2 regions of the Acidovorax sp. SRB_24 genome follow, and region 2 is predicted to be linked to the other one. Evidence: predicted binding sites of a transcription regulator. Region 2 holds the regulator's gene; the other holds the start of a gene.
The links. Region 2 encodes FNR, which switches genes on or off when oxygen is low (the NO sensors DNR and NnrR bind a similar motif). Its sites were predicted from a motif close to TTGATNNNNATCAA; they were not measured.
Positions count from the first base shown of each region.

Region 1 (9,110 bases), on a different contig from region 2:
TCTCGCCCGAGGAGGTCGAGCGTTGGGATGCGCACCGCGCGGCGCGCCTGTTCGACGGCGCCGGCGGCGCGCGCACCGTGGAGCAGCTGTTCAGCGAAATCGACCAGCTCTCCGAAACCGCCGACGAGCGTGCCGAAGAGATTCTGGGCGCGCTCTACGACTGGGCCGACGCGATCGCGCCCGAGCGCTGACCGCCAGCGTCCGCGCGGGCGCCAGTGTGCTATCGAATAGAGAGCTGCTTGCGCTTTACGGTTAAGGGTTGCAGGCCGATTTGGCTTTGAATGTCAGCCAAAGAAGCGGTAGCACACCGCGATGGCGGCCACGACGCCCGCCAGCTCGGCCAGCAGCGCGCACCCCACCGCGTGGCGCGCGCGCTGCACGCCGACGGCGCCAAAGTACACCGCCAGCACATAGAACGTGGTCTCGGTGCTGCCCTGCACCGTGGCGGCGGCCAGCGCGGCAAAGCTGTCCACGCCCTGGCTTTGCATGGTTTCGATCAGCATGGCGCGCGCCGCGCTGCCCGAAAACGGCTTGACCAGCGCCGTAGGCAGCGCATCGACAAAGCGCGCGTCCATGCCCAGCCACTGCACGCACCAGCGGATGGCGTCCAGCCCATAGCCAAGCGCGCCCGAGGCGCGGAAAACGCCGACTGCGCACAGCATGGCCACCAGGTAGGGCAGCAGGCCGCGGGCGACGTCAAAACCCTCCTTGGCGCCGTCGATGAAGGCCTCGTACACCGGCACCCGCCGCCACGCGCCCACGCCGACGAACAGCAGCACCAGCGCGAACAGCGTCAGGTTGCCCAGCAGCGCAGACAGCGCCGCCAGCGCCGCCGCGCTCAGCGAGGCCAGCAGCGCCATGAAGCCGGCGAGCCCCAGCGCCACCGGCAGCAGGTAGGCCAGCACCACCGGGCTCCAAAGCGGCAGGCGCTGCACCAGCGCCACGCTCAGCAGCCCCGCCAGGGTCGACGCCGACGTGGCCAGCAGGATCGGCAGGAACACCAGCGTCGGGTCGGGCGCGCCCTGCTGCAGGCGGTACATGAAGATGCTCACGGGCAGCAGCGTGAGCGACGAGGCGTTGAGCACCAGGAACAGGATCTGCGCGTTGGTGGCGGTGTCGGGCCGGGGGTTGAGCTCCTGCAGCGCCCGCATGGCTTTGAGGCCCATGGGCGTGGCCGCGTTGTCGAGCCCCAGCGCGTTGGCCGCAAAGTTCAGCGTCATCAGGCCCAGCGCCGGGTGGCCGCTGGGCACGTCCGGCATCAGCCGCCGGAACAGTGGCGCCAGCCAGCGCGCGAGCGCATCCACGATGCCGGCGCGCTCGGCAATGCGCAAAAAGCCCAGCCACAGCGTGAGCGTGCCGAACAGCAGTACCATCACCTCGACCGACAGCCGGGCCATGGCAAACAGCGCCTCCACCATGGCGGCGAAGATCTGGGCGTTGCCGCCCAGCAGCCATTGGGCGAGGGCGGCGAGGGCGGCGGTGATGAAAAAACCCAGCCACAGGGTGTTGAGCAAGAAGACTCCGTCGGGTTGGGTGACAGGAAGGGAAAGTGCCGGCATTCTCGCCAAAGGACACACCGCCGGCTCGGCGGAGCCATGGTGGTACTCTACAAGGTTCGGCTGTGCACCGCGTTTTGCCTGCAAGGCGCCTCTGCACGCCGTTCCATCCAACCCCGCCAGGCGCCTTGGTGCGCCGCAACACCAAGGAACATCCGCCATGGGCGCCCAGTGGAAAGCAAAAGGTAAAGCACAGGCCGCAGATGCCAGAGGCAAGCTGTTTGGCAAGCTGGCCAAGGAAATCATGGTCGCCGCGCGCGGTGGCGCCGATCCCGCCGGCAACTCACGCCTGCGCCTGGTGCTGGAGCAGGCCCGCAAGGTCTCGATGCCCAAGGAAACGCTTGAGCGCGCCATCAAGAAGGGCTCGGGCACGGGCGCCGACGCCGTCCATCTCGAGCACGTGATCTATGAAGGTTTTGCGCCGCATCAGGTGCCGGTGATGGTCGAGTGCCTGACGGACAACGTGAAACGCACCGCGCCGGAAATGCGCGTGCTGTTCCGCAAGGGCCAGATGAGCGCTGTGGCCTGGGACTTCAACCATGTGGGCATGATCGAAGCCGAGCCTGCCGCCGCGGGCGCCGACCCGGAGCTGGCCGCCATCGAGGCCGGCGCGCAAGACTTCGAGCCCGGTGAGGAAGAGGGCAGCACGCTGTTCCTGACCGACCCTAGCGACCTCGAAGTGGTGAGCCGCGCACTGCCCGCCCAGGGCTTCACCGTGCTGTCGGCCAAGCTCGGCTACAAGGCTAAGAACCCCATCAGCGCGGCGAGCCTGAGCGCTGAGCACCTCGAAGAGGTGGAAGCCTTCCTCGCCGCCATCGACGCCAACGACGACGTGCAAAACGTGTTCGTGGGGCTGACGGATTGACGCCTGCCGTGCCCACTGCTCCATGACAGACCACTACACCGCCCTCGGGCTGGGCGCCCATGCATCGCTGGCCGACATCAAGAAGGCCTTTCGCCAGAAGGCGTCGTTCTACCACCCCGACAGGAACCCGGCGGCGGACGCTGCCGAGCGTTTCCGCGCGGTGCAGAAGGCCTACGAAGTGCTGTCGGACGATGCGCTGCGCACCGCCTACGACGACAACCGCCGCCGCAACCTGCTCGACGACCCGCTCGAGACAGCGCGGGAAATCTGGCACAACTACACAAAGAGTTTTCTTCCCTCGTGAAACTGTCCCCCTACTTTTATGACCTGCGCAAGGCCTACCAGGCCGAGCTCGACGACCTGATCTCCGACTCCGAAGGCAAGGACGTGCTGCGCAAGCGCCTGGCGCAAAAGCGCAGCGAAATCGGCTTCCTGGTGCAAATGATGGAGTTCAGCCCCGAGATGGTGGCTGTGGTCTTCCACCAGGGCTTTCGCTTCGGCAAGCCTGCGGCCATGGAGCAGGTGCTCGGCCTGCACGCCGACAAGCTGCCCGACTGGCACAGCCTGGGGCACGCGGTCACCCTGGAACCCTGGGCCGCCAGCCTGGCGCAGACCGTGCTGCGCGAACCGCAGGGCGCCAGCTTCATGACCGTGGCCGCCGCGCTGGAATACCTGCACCAGCAGGCCCGCATGGCGCCGGTGGCCGCCGGCGCCGACGACGACGGGGACGATGCCGACGAAGAGGCCGCCGAGCACGACGACGACTTCAGCGCCCTGAGCGCCGACGACGCGCGCGACCCGCACACCAGCCGCAGCCGCGAGGAGGCCAGCGCCGACTGGCTGGCCGAGCAGGGCTTCGAGCGCAAGGACTGACATGAACCACCTGGCACTGATCACCCAAACCACCAGCCTGATCGCCGCAGGCGACATCGTGGGCGCCGAGGCGGCCCTATCCGAACTGGCCGACACCGAGGGCGACCGCGCCCTGATGGTGGTGCTCGACCAGCTCGCGCCCAAGGACGTGCTGGCCGTGATGCGCGAGTACGACGACTCGAAAGAGTCCGTTGTCAACCTGCTGGTCACGCCCGAGCAGTTCGCGCGCGCCATGGTGCTGGAGAAGCAATACAAGGACCTCACGCACACGCACCTGCGCAGCATGGTCAACGCCGTGGTCTTCCGCGACGGTGCCGACACCGTCGAGTTCCTCAACGCCATTGGCGACCTCGAAGGCGGCAGCGAAGCCCTGGCCAACTATTTCACCGAGAAGTGGAGCCGCATCGAGGCCTTTGCGCGCACCGGGACCTTCGATGCGACCGAAGACTATGGACTGATGCTGAGCGACGACGAACTGCTGGCCTCTGCCTATGTGCGCCCCCGCGTCGAACAGGACGAGGTCGCCGACCGCGACTGGATGCAGCTGGCCTGGCTGCTGCGCTACGAATGCCGCGACCTGTTCATCGAGATGCTGCTGGTGCTGCGGGCCAAGGCCCGCGCCCACGATCTGGGCCTGGACGAGGGCGACGAGCACGCCGAAGAGGACGACGGCAAGTTCGAGACCAGCGACACCGACCGCGGCAAGGCCACGCCGGCGGCGCGCACGTCCGACGAGGAATCGGCGATCTAGCGCGATGGACACGACACCTTCCGCCTCGGCGCTGTCGCTGCACGACGCCCGCCCGTACTTTGAAAAAGCCTTGGCCTATGGCGTGCAGCACGGCATCATCGACGCGGCCAAGCTGGCTGCCATCGACGCCGACGCGCCCAAGGGCATGGTGCAGATCGCGCGCTATTTTGGCAGCGAATTCCTGCGGCCCGAGCTGGAAAAGGCACGCGAGCGCATGGTCAGCCTGGTCAGCCTGTGCCTGCAGGAGAGCAGCGGCGGCGACCTGCAGCAGGCCGCCGAGGCACTGCGCGAGCACTCGTTCCTGTCGCGCTCCAAAAGCGGCTCCGACATGCTCAAGCGCCTGATTGCCATGCCCGAGAGCAGCCACTTCGGCATGGTCGGCCATGCCGAGGCGCAGACGCCGCTGCTGGCGATCTGGTCGCTGCGCAGCCATGCCGACTACCGCGCCGAACTGGCCCGCCGCAGCGAAATTGCCGAGGCCGTGGGCGCGGCGCTGTGGCTTGCCGCGCGCTGCCAGCTCGACGCCGGCGACCTGGAAGAGGCCGGCACCGACGCCGAGTCCGTCATCCGCACCGCGCTGCTGTGGCGCGCCCTCGCGCCCCGGTCCACGGGCTGGCCCACTGCGGCGGCGCTCGAAAAGGCCCTGGCGGCGCAGCGCAAGCGCGCTGCCGGCGCGGCGCTTGCGGCGCCCGCGGTGGCTTTGCCGCCGCAGCTGCCCGCGCCCTGGCACGCGTTGGTGCAGGCGCAGTGCGAGGCGGTGCGCGCCGACTGCGCGCTGCTGCTGGCCAGCAGCGACAAGCAGCAGCGCGCACTGCTGCGCCCCCTGGGCCGTCTGCGCGCGCGCTACTTCCTGCAGGACGATCCGCTGGCCGACGTGGACGACTACGAGCGCGCACTGGCCGAAGGCGCCGCCCTGGACGGTGCCGATGGGCTGGACGAAGCACCGGCGCCCGCCAGCAAGACCTGGGACAAGGCCACCGAGGGCCGCCAAGACGAGCATGCGCTGCTCACGCTGTTCGTCTGCCTGGCTGCGGGTATGCCCAAGAAAACATTGCTCACGGAAAAAAGCGCCACGGCGCTGCTGCGCAAGATCGACAGGAGCGGCTTCGACGCCGAGCGCGCCACCGCCTTCATCCGCCAGCATGCGCCGCAGGCCTGGGCGGACAGCTACCTGGCCCTGTGGAGCAGCTTCGTGCAGGAGTCGCAGGCAACGCTGTGCAGCGACCGCGTGGGCGCGCAGCAGGAAGCGCTGGCGCTGCTGCGCCGCGAATGCCACGTGGTGGCCGGGTAATTCGGTTCCTCCGCCAACTGCGCGCCACGGCCGGGCGGGACCGCAGCACCTGCACTGTCGTTAAAAGGTCATATCGGATGGCCCTTTGCTCCAGGTCAAACAATACCCCTACACCTCCTGGGAATAATGCCATTGACCCGCTGGCACCGCATCGTCGCAGCCCGCGGCGGGCGCTCCCCACGCGGGCGAGGCAATTCGGGCGGCGGCACCACTAGGAGTCTTTTCATGACAACCCGCAAGCTGGCGCGCATTGCTGCCCTGGCAATGACCACACTGGCGTTGACAGCCTGGGCGCAACACAAGGCCGAGGGCGTGACGCCCGCAGAAATGAATTACCAGGCCGGCTCTTCGCCCCTGGCAGACGAGCCGATGTACCAGAGCACGAACCCCAAGGCGCCCAAGATGACGCAGGCCGAGTTCGACAAGGCCCGGCAGACCTATTTCGAGCGCTGCGCCGGCTGCCACGGCGTGCTGCGCAAGGGGGCCACCGGCAAGCCGCTCACGCCCGACCTGACGCTGGCCAAGGGCACGGATTACCTCAAGGTGTTCATCGCCTACGGCTCCCCCGCCGGCATGCCCAACTGGCAGACCTCGGGTGAGATGACCGAGGCGGACGTGGACATGATGGCCCGCTACATCCAGCAAGATCCGCCCCAGCCGCCCGAGTGGAGCATGGCGGACATGAAGAAGACCTGGAAGGTCTCGGTGGCGCCCAAGGACCGGCCCACCAAGAAGATGAACAGCTACAACATCGCCAACATCTTCTCGACGACGCTGCGCGACACCGGCGAGGTGGCACTGATCGACGGCGACACCAAGCAGATCATCAACATCGTCAAGACCGGCTATGCGGTGCACATCACGCGCACCTCGGCGTCCGGCCGCTACCTGTTCGTGATCGGCCGCGACGGCCGCGTCAACATGATCGACCTGTGGCTGCCCAAGCCCGACAACGTGGCCGAGATCCGCATCGGCCTGGAAGCGCGCTCGGTCGACACCTCCAAGTTCAAGGGCTTCGAGGACAAGCTCGCCATTGCCGGCGCCTACTGGCCGCCTCAGTACGTGATCATGGACGGCGACACGCTCGAGCCCAAGAAGATCGTCTCCACGCGCGGCATGACCGTCGATACGCAGGAGTACCACCCCGAGCCGCGCGTGGCCGCCATCGTGGCCTCGCACTACAAGCCCGAATTCATCGTCAACGTCAAGGAAACGGGCCAGACGCTGATGGTGGACTACTCCAACCTCGAATCGCTCAAGACAACCGAAATCGGCTCGGCGCGCTTCCTGCACGACGGCGGCTGGGACTCGTCCAAGCGCTACTTCATGGTGGCCGCCAACAACAGCAACAAGATCGCTGCGATCGACGCCAAGGACGGCAAGCTCGCCGGCCTGGTGGAAGTGGGCAAGATCCCGCACCCCGGCCGGGGCGCCAACTTCATCCACCCCCAGTTCGGTCCCGTCTGGGCCACCGGCCACCTGGGCGATGAAACCATCTCGCTGATCGGCACCGACCCCAAGAAGCACAAGCAGTACGCCTTCAAGGAGGTTGCCAAGCTCAAGGGCCCGGGTGGCGGCGCGCTGTTCATCAAGAGCCACCCCAAGTCCAAGCACCTGTACTCGGACGCCCCGCTGAACCCCGACACCAAGCTGTCGCAGTCGGTCGTGGTGTTCGACATCAACGCCCTCGACAAGGGCTACACCGTGCTGCCGATCGCCGAGTGGGCCGGCCTGCCCGACGACGGCGGTGCCAAGCGCGTCGTGCAGCCCGAATTCAACAAGAACGGCGACGAAGTGTGGTTTGCGGTGTGGTCTGCCAAGGACAAGGCGTCTGCCCTGGTGGTCGTGGACGACAAAACGCTCAAGCTCAAGGCCGTGATCAAGGACCCGCGCCTCATCACGCCCACGGGTCACTTCAACGTCAACAACACGCAGCACGACGTGTATTGATGCCGCCGGCGCTGCGCCGAAGCACTGGGCTTTGGGGCAGTTGCCACACCAAAAAAACCGCCGGGGGCATGCCTCCACCGGCGGTTTTTTCATGGCAAGCGGGCATTAACGCCGCAACAGGCCGCTCACCGGGCCAGCGCCTTTCGGTTCCACGGCATCGCCATGAGCACGCGCGCCAGTCCGCAGAAACCCGAAATGCCCGCGAACACCAGGCCCACGCCGGCGAAGCCCGACAGCGCATGGAACCACGGTGAAACGGTGGCGCCCAGCACCGCGCCGAGCACAACCATGGAGCCGGCGGCAATCTGCACCTGGCGCGACAACTCGAGCGGCTGAGTGGCATCGGCCACGACGGGCAGACCGGCCTGCTTCCAGGCGTCCAGTCCACCTTCGAGCGCATAGGCATCGCCGGGCGTGCTGGCGGCCAGGGCTTGGGCGTTCATCCGCGTGCGGTTGCCGGAGCGGCAATGGAAGATGACCGCGCGGGCTGCGCCAGTGGCCAGCGCTTGGCTTGCCAACTGCTCCATGGGCACATGGCGCGCCTGTGCGATGCGTTCGCGCGCATTCTCATCGGCGGCGCGGATGTCGATCAACACGGCGCCGTCCACGATGAGTTGCCGGGCCGCCTGGGGGGAAAGGGGCTGGAGTGACATATTGATTTCCTTGTCATTGCCTGGGTTGAGACTGTTCAGGGACAAAAGATGGCCTTGAGTGTGGCCACGAGCTTTTCCACATCGGGGTTGTCAATGCGGTAGTACAAGGTCTGCGACTCGCGCCGGAACGCCACCAGCCCTTCGTCGCGCAGTTTGGCGAGGTGCTGCGACAGCGCAGACTGGCTCAGTTCCACCTGCTCTAGCAGCGCGCCCACCGGCAATTCGCCATGCTCGATCAGGAGACACAGCACGAGCAGTCGATGCCCATTGCCAAGCGCGCGCAACAGGGCGGCTGCCTTGTCCGCGCCTTCTTGCAGGAACAGGCGGTCTTTTGGGTTCAGTTCCATCTTGCGGATTAATTAGATTTATCTAATTTAGACGATTCTAATGTAAATGCAGCCTGCCTTGTTTGCAAGGCCACCGCCGCGCCCACGCACGGAAAACCGGGCCGCAGCGTAGGCCAGGTAACCGCTCCAGCACTACTGGATTGATAGCTTCCAACGCTTGATGGATAGGCGCTAGAGTCCGGTTTGGCTTGAAATTTAACCAGTGGGCGGCGCATTGCGTGGGCCGCCGCGCAGTGCCACGACCCTGCGCGCGCAGTCCACCAGCTGGTGGATCAGAGGCAGCCGTGCGGATGAGCGCAGCCACATCGCGCCGAAGCGGCGGGCCTGCGATTGCAGCGGCAATGGAATGCGCACCACGCGCTGGCTATCGAGCAGGGGCAGGGCGGTATCCGGCACCAGCGAGACGCCCAGCCCGCGGTCCACCATCATGGCAATCGCCACCAGCGAGCTGAGCTCGAAGCGCTCTTGCGGCGCAATGTGCGCGGCGTGCAGGTAGCGGTCCGCCAGCTGCCCGCCGCCCAGGCTGCGGTCATAGCGGATCAGTGGCTGTGTGCGCAGCAGCGCGTGCGGGTCTTGCCCCGCGAGGCGGCTCGGCGCCAGCAGCACCAGCGGCTCTTCGCGCAGCAGCGTCCAGTCAAAGGTCTTGGCCAGTGGAAACGATGGATAAAGGCAGATGGCCGCGTCCAGATCCCCCTGTTGCACCGCTTGGTACAGGTCCCTCGTGGTGCCGGATTGAAGGAAGACCTTCACCTCTGGGCATTTCTGCACAAAACGCGCCAGGATGTCGGGCAGCAGGCTGTGCATGGCGGTGTTGATGGTGCCAA
Region 1 covers NZ_MWOM01000014.1:25,588-34,697, forward strand. The annotation lists gene sbcB (exodeoxyribonuclease I) at 1-191, shown strand, start outside; gene B2J89_RS07045 (nucleoside recognition domain-containing protein) at 285-1,514, opposite strand; gene B2J89_RS07050 (YebC/PmpR family DNA-binding transcriptional regulator) at 1,717-2,421, shown strand; gene B2J89_RS07055 (DnaJ domain-containing protein) at 2,444-2,725, shown strand; gene B2J89_RS07060 (hypothetical protein) at 2,722-3,294, shown strand; gene B2J89_RS07065 (hypothetical protein) at 3,296-4,045, shown strand; gene B2J89_RS07070 (hypothetical protein) at 4,050-5,336, shown strand; gene B2J89_RS07075 (nitrite reductase) at 5,562-7,286, shown strand; gene B2J89_RS07080 (rhodanese-like domain-containing protein) at 7,412-7,939, opposite strand; gene B2J89_RS07085 (helix-turn-helix transcriptional regulator) at 7,975-8,286, opposite strand; gene B2J89_RS07090 (LysR family transcriptional regulator) at 8,482-9,110, opposite strand, start outside.
Region 1: a site for FNR is predicted at 5,422-5,435, ahead of B2J89_RS07075 (nitrite reductase). Genes of this name have one in related genera too.

Region 2 (9,110 bases):
GACTGCGTGCTGAGCACCAGGCCCGCGCCCAGGGCAGCTGCGGCATAGGCGCTGGCCAGTTCGCCATCGGGGTGCGCCATGCGCTGGAACGCGATGGGGGCCAGCAGGATCGGGTGCGCCAGCGTGCGGCCCAGCAGCGTGGTGCGCGTGTGGCCGCCGGCCAGCGCGCGCAGCACGCGCGGCTGCAATGTGATCCGGTCCCAGGCGCTGTGGTTGGCGGCGAGCGTGATCTCGTCGGCCGCGCCGCCGCTGAAGTAGGCCCAGGCGTTGTCGTCGAGGCACTGGCGCGCCAGCCGCTCATGGTCGGCCAGGCTGGCGGTGCCGGGGGGCACGGCGTGCCGCTGCAGGGAGGGGACGGGTTTTGTGGTCAAAATGGGCTCCAGCCCAATATGGGCAAGCGCTGGTAGCTATCGTTTTAGGTTTCCTGGGTAGCACGCGCCGTGCGGGGCTGGCCTCAGGCATCGGCCCACATGCGCAGCAGGTTGTGGTACGTGCCCGTCAGGCCGACCACGGCGGGGTCGCTGTCGCCGACGCGGCTGCGCAGCTTGAGCAAGTCCATGTCCATGTTCCACAGCAGCAGGCGCTGCTCGGTCGAGCGCACCATGCTCTCGATCCAGAAGAAGCTGGCGATGCGCGCGCCGCGCGTGACGGGCGCGACCTGGTGCACGGTCGAGCTGGGGTAGAGCACCATGTCGCCGGCCGGCAGCTTGACGTGGCGCTCGCTGTGCGCCTCCTGGATGCGCAGTTCGCCGCCCTCGTATTCCTCGGTCCCGGCCAGGAACAGGGTGCAGGAAATGTCGCTGCGCACCCATTGCTCGGGCGCCTTGGAGCGCAGCACGGCGCCATCGACATGGGCGCCGTAGAAATTGCTCTCGCCGCTGTAGCGGTTGAACAGCGGGTTGAAGATCTTCTTGGGCAGCGCGGCGGAAAAGAACAGCGCGTCGCGCTGCAGCGCCGCCAGCACCAGCGCGCGCAGCTCGTGTGATGGCGCGCTGTCTTGCGCCAGTTGCTCGTTGCGTTTCTGCGTCAGGGCCTGGCCTCCGGCGCTGCTGCGGCCATCGACCCAGGGCGCATCGGCGCCCAGCAGGGCGCGGGCGGTCTGGACCTCTTCGGGGGTGAGAATGTTTTTGAGGTGCAAGAACATGGTGGGTCCGCAACAGGTGGGGGCAGGGTTTAGAAGCGCGTCTTGAGCGTCAGCTGGACCGAACGCGCAGTGCCCGGGGCGTAGAAGCCGCGGTACAGCGTGTCGGCGTAGAGCTTGTTGGTCAGGTTGCTGACGTTGAGCTTGAGCGTGGTCTTGTCGTCGAAGCTGTACTCGACCATGGCGTCGGCCGTGGCAAAGCCGCTCGCCGCCAGGTTGCGCGCACCCTCGGGGTTTTGCTTGCCACGGTAGGTCAGGCCGGCACCCACGCGCAATTGCGGTGTCAGGACATAGGTGCTCCAGATGCTGCCGCTGTGCTTGGGGGTCAGGCCCGGGCGGTCGCCTTGCACCTGCGCGCCGCCGCCGTTGGCCGCCAGGGGCGTGGTGCTCCTGTCGATCTTGGCGTTGGGAATCCAGGTGTGGTTCAGGAAGATGTCCCACTTCGGCGTGATGCGGCCTGCCAAGTTGAACTCCGTACCAGCGGCGTGGCGCTTGCCCGACAGCAGGTAGCCCGGGTTGTCGGGGTCGGTGTTGCGCTCGTTGAATTTTTCGCTGTAGAACGCGGCCACCCCCAGCAGCGCACGGCGCTCGAACAGCTCCCATTTGCCGCCGATCTCGATGTTGCGACTTTTTTCAGGTGGCGTGTCGGCCAGCGATCCGGTGCTGGCACTCACGTTGCCGAACTGGTAGGTGTCCGCCGAGGTGTTGAACGAGGAGCCATAGGACAGGTAGTAGGAGTCCAGCTCGTTGGGCTGGAACAGCGCACCCACGCGCGGGCTCCACAGGCCGTCGGAGGTTTCGTCGCTCAAGGCGCCGCTGGCGTTGCGGTACGAGGCCTTGAACTGGTCGTAGCGCAGGCCGCCGACCAGCTTGACGGTGGAGGTCAGCGCCATCGTGTCCTGCACGTACAGGCCGATGTTCTGGGCCTTGAAGGTGTTGAAGGCCACTGGCGCGCGCGCATCGGGCGCCGACGCGCCGTTGTTGGGCGTGCCGACGAAAGTGCCCAGACCGTTGGTGGCCGATGAATTACCGGCCGGGTTGGCATAGCTGGAGTTGCGGTGGGCGTCGTCGTGGTAGTAGTCGACGCCGGCCAGGATGTCGTGCTTCTTGCCGCCCCAGTGGAACGAATTCGTGTAGTCGCTCTGGATCTGCGTCATCGTGCTTTCGCCGATGCGGCCCTTGGATGCGCGCGTCAGCGGCGTGCTGGCGTTGATCTGGTCGAGCGACGTGATGGGCGAGCCAAAGCGGATCGCGCTGGCCAGCAGGTCGCGCTCGTATTGGCCGTGGCGCAGGCGCGTCTGCAGTTCGCCGCCGTCGCCGAAGCGGTGGATGTGGCCCAGGGTCAGGTACTGCGACGAGGTGTTGAGGTGGTCGCTGGCCAGGCCGTAGTAGTTCCTGGCCGGCAAGGTGGGCACGATCTTGCCGTTGTCGCTGATCCACGGGTGGTTGTAGTTGGGGCGGCCCTGGACATCCAGGTAGTACAGACCGACCGAGAACTCGTCGCGCGTGCCGATGCCCCAGCTGAAGGTGGGCGCAATGCCGCGCTTGTCCTGCTTGGCGCCGAAATTGTCGGCGCTGTGCACCATGGCATTGAGGCGCAGCGCTGCGTTCTCGCCGGTCTTCCAGTTGAAGTCGCCCGTGAGGCGGTGCTCTTTGCCCGTGCCCAGGGTGTACGAGGCTTCGTGTTGGTCGATCAGGAGCGGCGCCTTGTTGACTTGGTTGACCACGCCGCCGGTCGAGCCCTTGCCAAACAGCATGGAGGCCGAACCCTTGAGCACCTCGACGCGGTCGAGGTTGAAGGTGTCGCGTTCGTACAGCGGTGCGTCCTTCATGCCATCGGTGTAGATGTCACCGGCCTGGCCCAGCGAGAAGCCGCGCAGGCGCACGTCTTCCTCGCCGGTCTCGCCCGCCTGGAACGTGACGCCCGCCGTGGTGCGCAGAACGTCGCGGAAGTCGTCCTGGTTGCGGTCGTTCATCAGCTTTTCGGTGAACACCGTCACGGACTGGGGGATGTCGCGGATGTCCTGGTTGCCCTTGCCCACGGTGGTCTTCTTGGCGCGCAGCGTGTCCTTGCTTTGGATCTCGGCGCTGCCGTGCACGGTGACGGTCGAGAGAGTGGGCGTGGCGGTCTCGGTGGTTTGCGCCCAGCTGCCCACGGACGCGGCCAGCATCAGTGCGCCCAGGGGCAGCATGGCCTTGTCGGCAGGCGACGCTGCGGAAAGGGGGGCGGGGGGCTGCGGGGAATGCAGTGCGGGGTTGCGGCGCTGTGCGCGTGGTTGTGCCAATCTGGCCTCCGTCGGGTTTGAAAATACAACCGACACCGCAAGGGTGTCAGCAGGGAACGCGAGGCAGTGGCTGGGAAACTGGCTGTGCTTCGACAAGCACGCCATGATAAATCAAATGAAATGCATTCTCATTCGCATTGGTCGCAAAAACCACAGCGGACCGGAAGCACAGGCGAAAAAAAGCCGGCCTAAGCCGGCTTGGAAGAAAAAGTGCAGCTGCCTGACTTACTTCACGTGCTTGCCGATCAGGCCGGCCATCTCGAACATCGACACCTGGGGCTTGCCAAAGACTTCCTTGAGCTTGGCGTCGGCATTGATCATGCGCTTGTTGGCGGCGTCCTGCAGGTTGTGCGCCTTGATGTAGACCCACAGCTTGCTGATGATTTCGGTGCGCGGCAGCGGCGCATTGCCGACCACGGCGGCGAGGGCGGGGCTGGGCGTCAGGGCCTTCATGAAGGCTGCGTTGGGGGTGCGCTTCTTGGCGGGAGCGGCGGCCTTGTCAGCAGCGGCGGCCTGGGCCGGGGCTTTTTTTGCAGTTGCCATGTTGGGTTTTCCTTTTTAGGGTGGTCATTGAACCAGCGAAAACCTGCTTCTCCACTGGCCCGGTGATGCTACTGGGAAAAAAACGCCTTTCCAAGCGGACAGGGGCTTTTTTTGCGTCGCCTTGTTGCAGTCTTGCATAAGCGCAGCGCAGGCGCTCATCAGCCGCAGTTTTGCGGATTGACAAGGCGCCTGAGCGCATCGGGGTCGATGATGCGCACATGGCGCTGCTTGACTTCCATGGTGCCTTCCTCGACGAATTTGGAGAAGGTGCGGCTCACGGTCTCGAGCTTGAGGCCCAGGTAACTGCCGATTTCCTCGCGCGTCATGCGCAACACCAGCTCGGACTGCGAGAAGCCGCGCGTGTGCAGGCGCTGCACCAGGTTGAGCAGGAAAGCGGCCAGGCGCTCTTCCGCGCGCATGCTGCCCAGCAGCAGCATCACGCCGTGCTCGCGCACGATTTCGCGGCTCATGATCTTGTGTACATGGCTTTGCAGCGCAGTCACTTCACGCGACAGCTCCTCAATGCGGTCAAAAGGCATGACGCAAACCTCGGCGTCTTCGAGGGCGACGGCATCGCAGGTGTGCCGGTCGTTGACGATGCCGTCCAGGCCGATGATCTCGCCCGCCATCTGGAAGCCCGTGACCTGATCGCGCCCGTCCTCGGTGGCCACGCAGGTTTTGAAGAACCCGGTGCGGATTGCATACAGCGAGGTGAACTCCTCGCCGTTGCGAAACAGCGTGGCACCGCGCTTGACCTTGCGGCGTGTCGCCACCACTTCATCGATGCGCTGCAGCTGCGCATCGTTCAAGCCCATGGGCATGCACAGCTCGCGCAGGTTGCAGTTGGAGCAGACCACCTTGAGCGCTTGGGGCGTCACCTGGATGGGAATGCTGCCACTGTGGTGCGTCCCATGCGCAGTGTCGGAGGGCGAAGCTGGGGACGCCAGGGCGGTGCGGGTGGAGGGTGCGTCTGACATGGGTCAAATTATGAACCATCCACCCCGGCAGACACCCTTGATCAAAGTCAAGGACAGGGGCGCTTCCGTGTTGCACAGTGTGCTGGTTCGCTAGGAAGGCTTTTTCCATGACCGCTGTTACCCCCGAATTGCTCACCCGGTTTGACGTCCCCGGGCCGCGCTACACCTCTTATCCCACGGCCGACCGCTTTGTCGAGGCGTTTGGGGAAGATGAGTACGTGCTTGCCTTGCAGCAACGCCGTCTCGGCGCTGCGGGCAAGGCGCTGCCGCTCTCGCTGTATGTGCACATTCCCTTTTGCGAGTCGCTGTGCTACTACTGCGCCTGCAACAAGATCATCACCAAACACCCAGAGCGTGCCGATGTCTACCTGCGTTACCTGAGCCGCGAGGTCGACTTGCATGTGGCCCATTGCGGGGGGGGGCAGGTGGTCAGCCAGCTGCACCTAGGCGGGGGCACGCCCACGTTTTTGTCCGACGCGGGCCTGCGCGAACTCATGGCCATGCTGCGGCGCAGCTTCACGTTTGCGCCGGGCGGCGAGTATTCGATCGAGGTCGATCCGCGCACGGTGGACGCGGACCGGTTGGCGCTGCTGGCCGAGTTGGGATTCAACCGCCTGAGCTTCGGTGTGCAGGACTTCGATGCGGAAGTGCAGAAGGCCGTGCACCGCATCCAGCCTGCGGAGCAGGTGTTTGCGCTGGTGGCGGAGGCCCGGGCCCTGGGTTTCGAGTCGGTCAATGTCGACCTGATTTATGGCCTGCCGCGCCAGACACCGGAGTCGTTCGACCGCACGCTGGCGCAGGTCGCGCAGCTGCGGCCCGACCGCATTGCGCTGTACGCGTACGCGCACCTGCCAGAGCGCTTCAAGCCGCAGCGCCGCATCATCTCGGCCGATCTGCCCATGGCGTCGGCCAAGGTGGCCATGCTGTCGCGCTCGCTTGAAGCCTTCCGCCAGGCGGGTTATGTGTATGTGGGCATGGACCATTTTGCGTTGCCCGAAGATGCCCTGGCCGTGGCCAAGCGCCAGGGGCGACTGCACCGCAACTTCCAGGGCTACAGCACGCAGCCCGACTGCGATCTGATCGCCTTGGGGGTTTCCGCGATCGGCCGCGTGGGCGCCACTTACAGCCAGAACGCCAAGACGCTCGATGAGTATTACGACTGCCTCAACCAGGGCAAGCTGCCGATCGTGCGCGGCCTGGCGCTCTCGCGCGACGATCTGGTGCGGCGCGCTGCCATCATGGCCTTGATGTGCCAGGGCGAAATCCTGTTTGAGCCGATGGAGCAGGCCTGGCTGCTGGATTTCCGGCAGTATTTTGCCGCTGAACTGGAGCAGCTGCAGGAAATGGCCGGGCAGGGTTTGGTGCGCATGAGCGACGACGGTGTGGAGGTGACGCCCATGGGCTGGTACTTCGTGCGCGGAATCGCCATCGTGTTTGACAGGTACTTGCAGGCCGACCGCAACCGGGCGCGGTTTTCGCGCATCATTTAGGGTTCATGATTGCTTCTATCGCCTGGACTGCCTTGGTCATGGGGCTCGTGGGTGGGCCCCACTGCCTTGCCATGTGTGCTGCCCCCTGCAGCGCGGTGACCGGTATGGGCCGCGAGGATGTGGCACAGACCAGCGAGCCGCGCACCGTGCAGCCGCTGCAGTGGATGCGCAGGGGCGGGAAGGCCCGGCGTCTGTGGGCCTACCATGGTGGCCGTTTGGCGGGCTATGCGAGCGCGGGGGCTGTGGCGGCCATCGCGATGCAGAGCCTGGCCTGGATGACGCAGCAGACCATGGCCTTGCGCCCGGTCTGGACGCTGCTGCACGTCGCCATGCTGGCCTGGGGGCTGATGATGGTGGTGCAGGCGCGCCAGCCTGCGTGGATGGAAGACGCGGGTCGCGCCGTGTGGGCGCGCGTGCGCCCCGTGGTGGCCGCTCCCGGAGGGGTGTTCGTGACCGGGTTCGCGTGGGCGCTCATGCCTTGTGGCTTGCTGTATTCGGCTTTGTTGGTGGCCGCGCTCAGTGGCGGTGCCCTGCAGGGGGCTTTGTCCATGGCGCTGTTTGCCGTCGGCAGCGGCGTGTGGCTGGTGACAGGCCCCTGGCTGTGGCTGCGCCTGCGCGCGCGCCTTAACGCCGCGCGCGCCAGCTGGGGCACGCGGCTGGCGGGCATGGCGCTGTGCGGCGTGGCCAGCTGGGCTTTATGGATGGACCTGGTGTATCGCCCTTCTCTGTGGTGCCGCTAGCGCGGCTGCAGGGCGTGCACAATGCATGCTCGCATTGTGGTAGCGTTACAAGATGACACCCATAATGGCGGCCAAACCGTGTGGGGTGTAATCCTCGACGTCAGGCACCCCGAAGTGAAAAATTCCCTCCTTATCGATCCCGCTCAGCTGCGCGTTGGCATGTTTGTCCAGCTTGACATCGGCTGGATGCACCATCCCTTTCCGGTGAGCAGTTTCCGGATTTCATCTTCAGCGCAGATCGATACACTTCGCAGCCTCGGGCTCGAGAAGGTGCGGTATTTTCCTGAAAAAGGCGACCTTTTCCCGAACGAGACTGTCTTAGAAAAAGCGGGTTCCGCCGGCCTCGAACGCGGCGACGCAATGCCAGAAGCTCAGGTGTCCTCGCCCATCGCTGGCGCTGTAGACCCTTCGGCACAGGCGAGCGGCCCGAGCGCGTACCGGCAAAGCCTCGCGCGCTGCGATCAGCGTTTCATGGTGGCGACCCAGCGCTACTGCGCGCTGGTGGCTGCGGCTGCCGACAACATCAGCTATGCACGCGACACCAGTCGGGAATTGGTATCAGAGTGTGTTGATGCGCTGCTGCACAGCGGCGATTCCGTCATCCGTCTCCTTTCTGAGGGGGTGGGTGAGCGCAGCGCATTGCACCCGGTCAACGTAATGGTGCTCAGTTTGCTGCTGGGCAAGGCGCAGGGCATGGCCGCTGAGGAGCTTCAGGATTTGGGGCTGGCGGCACTGCTCCATGACCTGGGCAAGATGCACCTGCGCCAAAAGGGCGTCTGGACACCCGAAATCCTGTCTGCCGCCGAACTGGCGCTTTACCAGTCGCATGTGGGCAAGTCGGTGGCCTTGGCGCAGCGCATGGGTTTCTCCAGCGCCGTGCTGACGGCCATCGCACAGCACCACGAGATGGCCGATGGCAGCGGCTTCCCATTGCATCTGCTGGGCGACGACATGGGGAAGGCGGGGCGCATCCTGGCCCTGGTGAACCGCTACGATGGCCTGTGCAACCCTGCGCGGGCGGCCGATGCGCTGACGCCCCATGAAGCACTGTCGGTGCTGTTTGCGCAGTTCAAGGGCCAATTCGAAGCAGTCACGTTGGGGGCTTTCATCCGCATGATGGGGGTGTATCCACCAGGCTCCATCGTGCAACTGGTCAACGACCAGTTTGCCATCGTGCTTTCCGTCAATTCCTCGCGCCCGCTGCGTCCCAAGGTGATGGTGCACGATCCGCGCGTGCCCCAGGGCCAGGCGCCGGTACTCGATCTGGAAAGCGTTCCCGAGCTGGGCATCCGACGCAGTCTCAAGCCCGCGCAACTGCCACGTGCGGCGCTCGACTATCTGTCGCCGCGGGAGCGCATTTGCTACTTCTTTGACAGAGCCGTGGACACGGGTTCGCACGGAGCGGATCTGTGAGTGCCACGGCACGCGATGCCCTGTGGCAGTCGGCTTTCGACGGCTTGCAGGAGGCCGTCTGGGTGGTGGACGAGCCATCCCGCACGCTTCTTTTTGCCAACCTGAGCGCCGCGCGCCTGGTGGGCATGCCGCGCGGCGATTTGAAAGGCATCTCGGTCATGCGCCTGGCGGCAACGCCTGAGGACCAGTGTTTCTGGGCCGAACCGTCGCATGTCCTGGCGCAGGGCATCCATTCTTTCTCCAGCCTGCTGCGCGCCGATGGAGCCCTGGTGTCCGTGGAGCGCAAGGTGGGTGCGTTCGCCATGCTTGAACCTGGCGCGGCATTGCTCATGACCATGCGCGACTGCAGTGCCCAGCAAGCCACGGAGCGCGAGCTGGAGAGCTTGCTGTCACAGCTGCGGGCCACCCTGGACTCTGCTGCCGACGGCATGCTGGTGTGCGACCTGGCCGGCGGTGTGCGCGCCTTCAATCAGCGGCTGGCCTGCATCTGGGGCATGCCGCAGAGCCTGCTCGTGCAGCGC
Region 2 covers NZ_MWOM01000011.1:2,804-11,913, forward strand. The annotation lists gene B2J89_RS05585 (alpha-hydroxy acid oxidase) at 1-371, opposite strand, end outside; gene B2J89_RS05590 (Fe2+-dependent dioxygenase) at 455-1,144, opposite strand; gene B2J89_RS05595 (TonB-dependent receptor) at 1,174-3,333, opposite strand; gene B2J89_RS05600 (SWIB/MDM2 domain-containing protein) at 3,652-3,969, opposite strand; gene fnr (fumarate/nitrate reduction transcriptional regulator Fnr) at 4,128-4,946, opposite strand; gene hemN (oxygen-independent coproporphyrinogen III oxidase) at 5,054-6,436, shown strand; gene B2J89_RS05615 (sulfite exporter TauE/SafE family protein) at 6,442-7,176, shown strand; gene B2J89_RS05620 (HD-GYP domain-containing protein) at 7,291-8,589, shown strand; gene B2J89_RS05625 (EAL domain-containing protein) at 8,586-9,110, shown strand, end outside.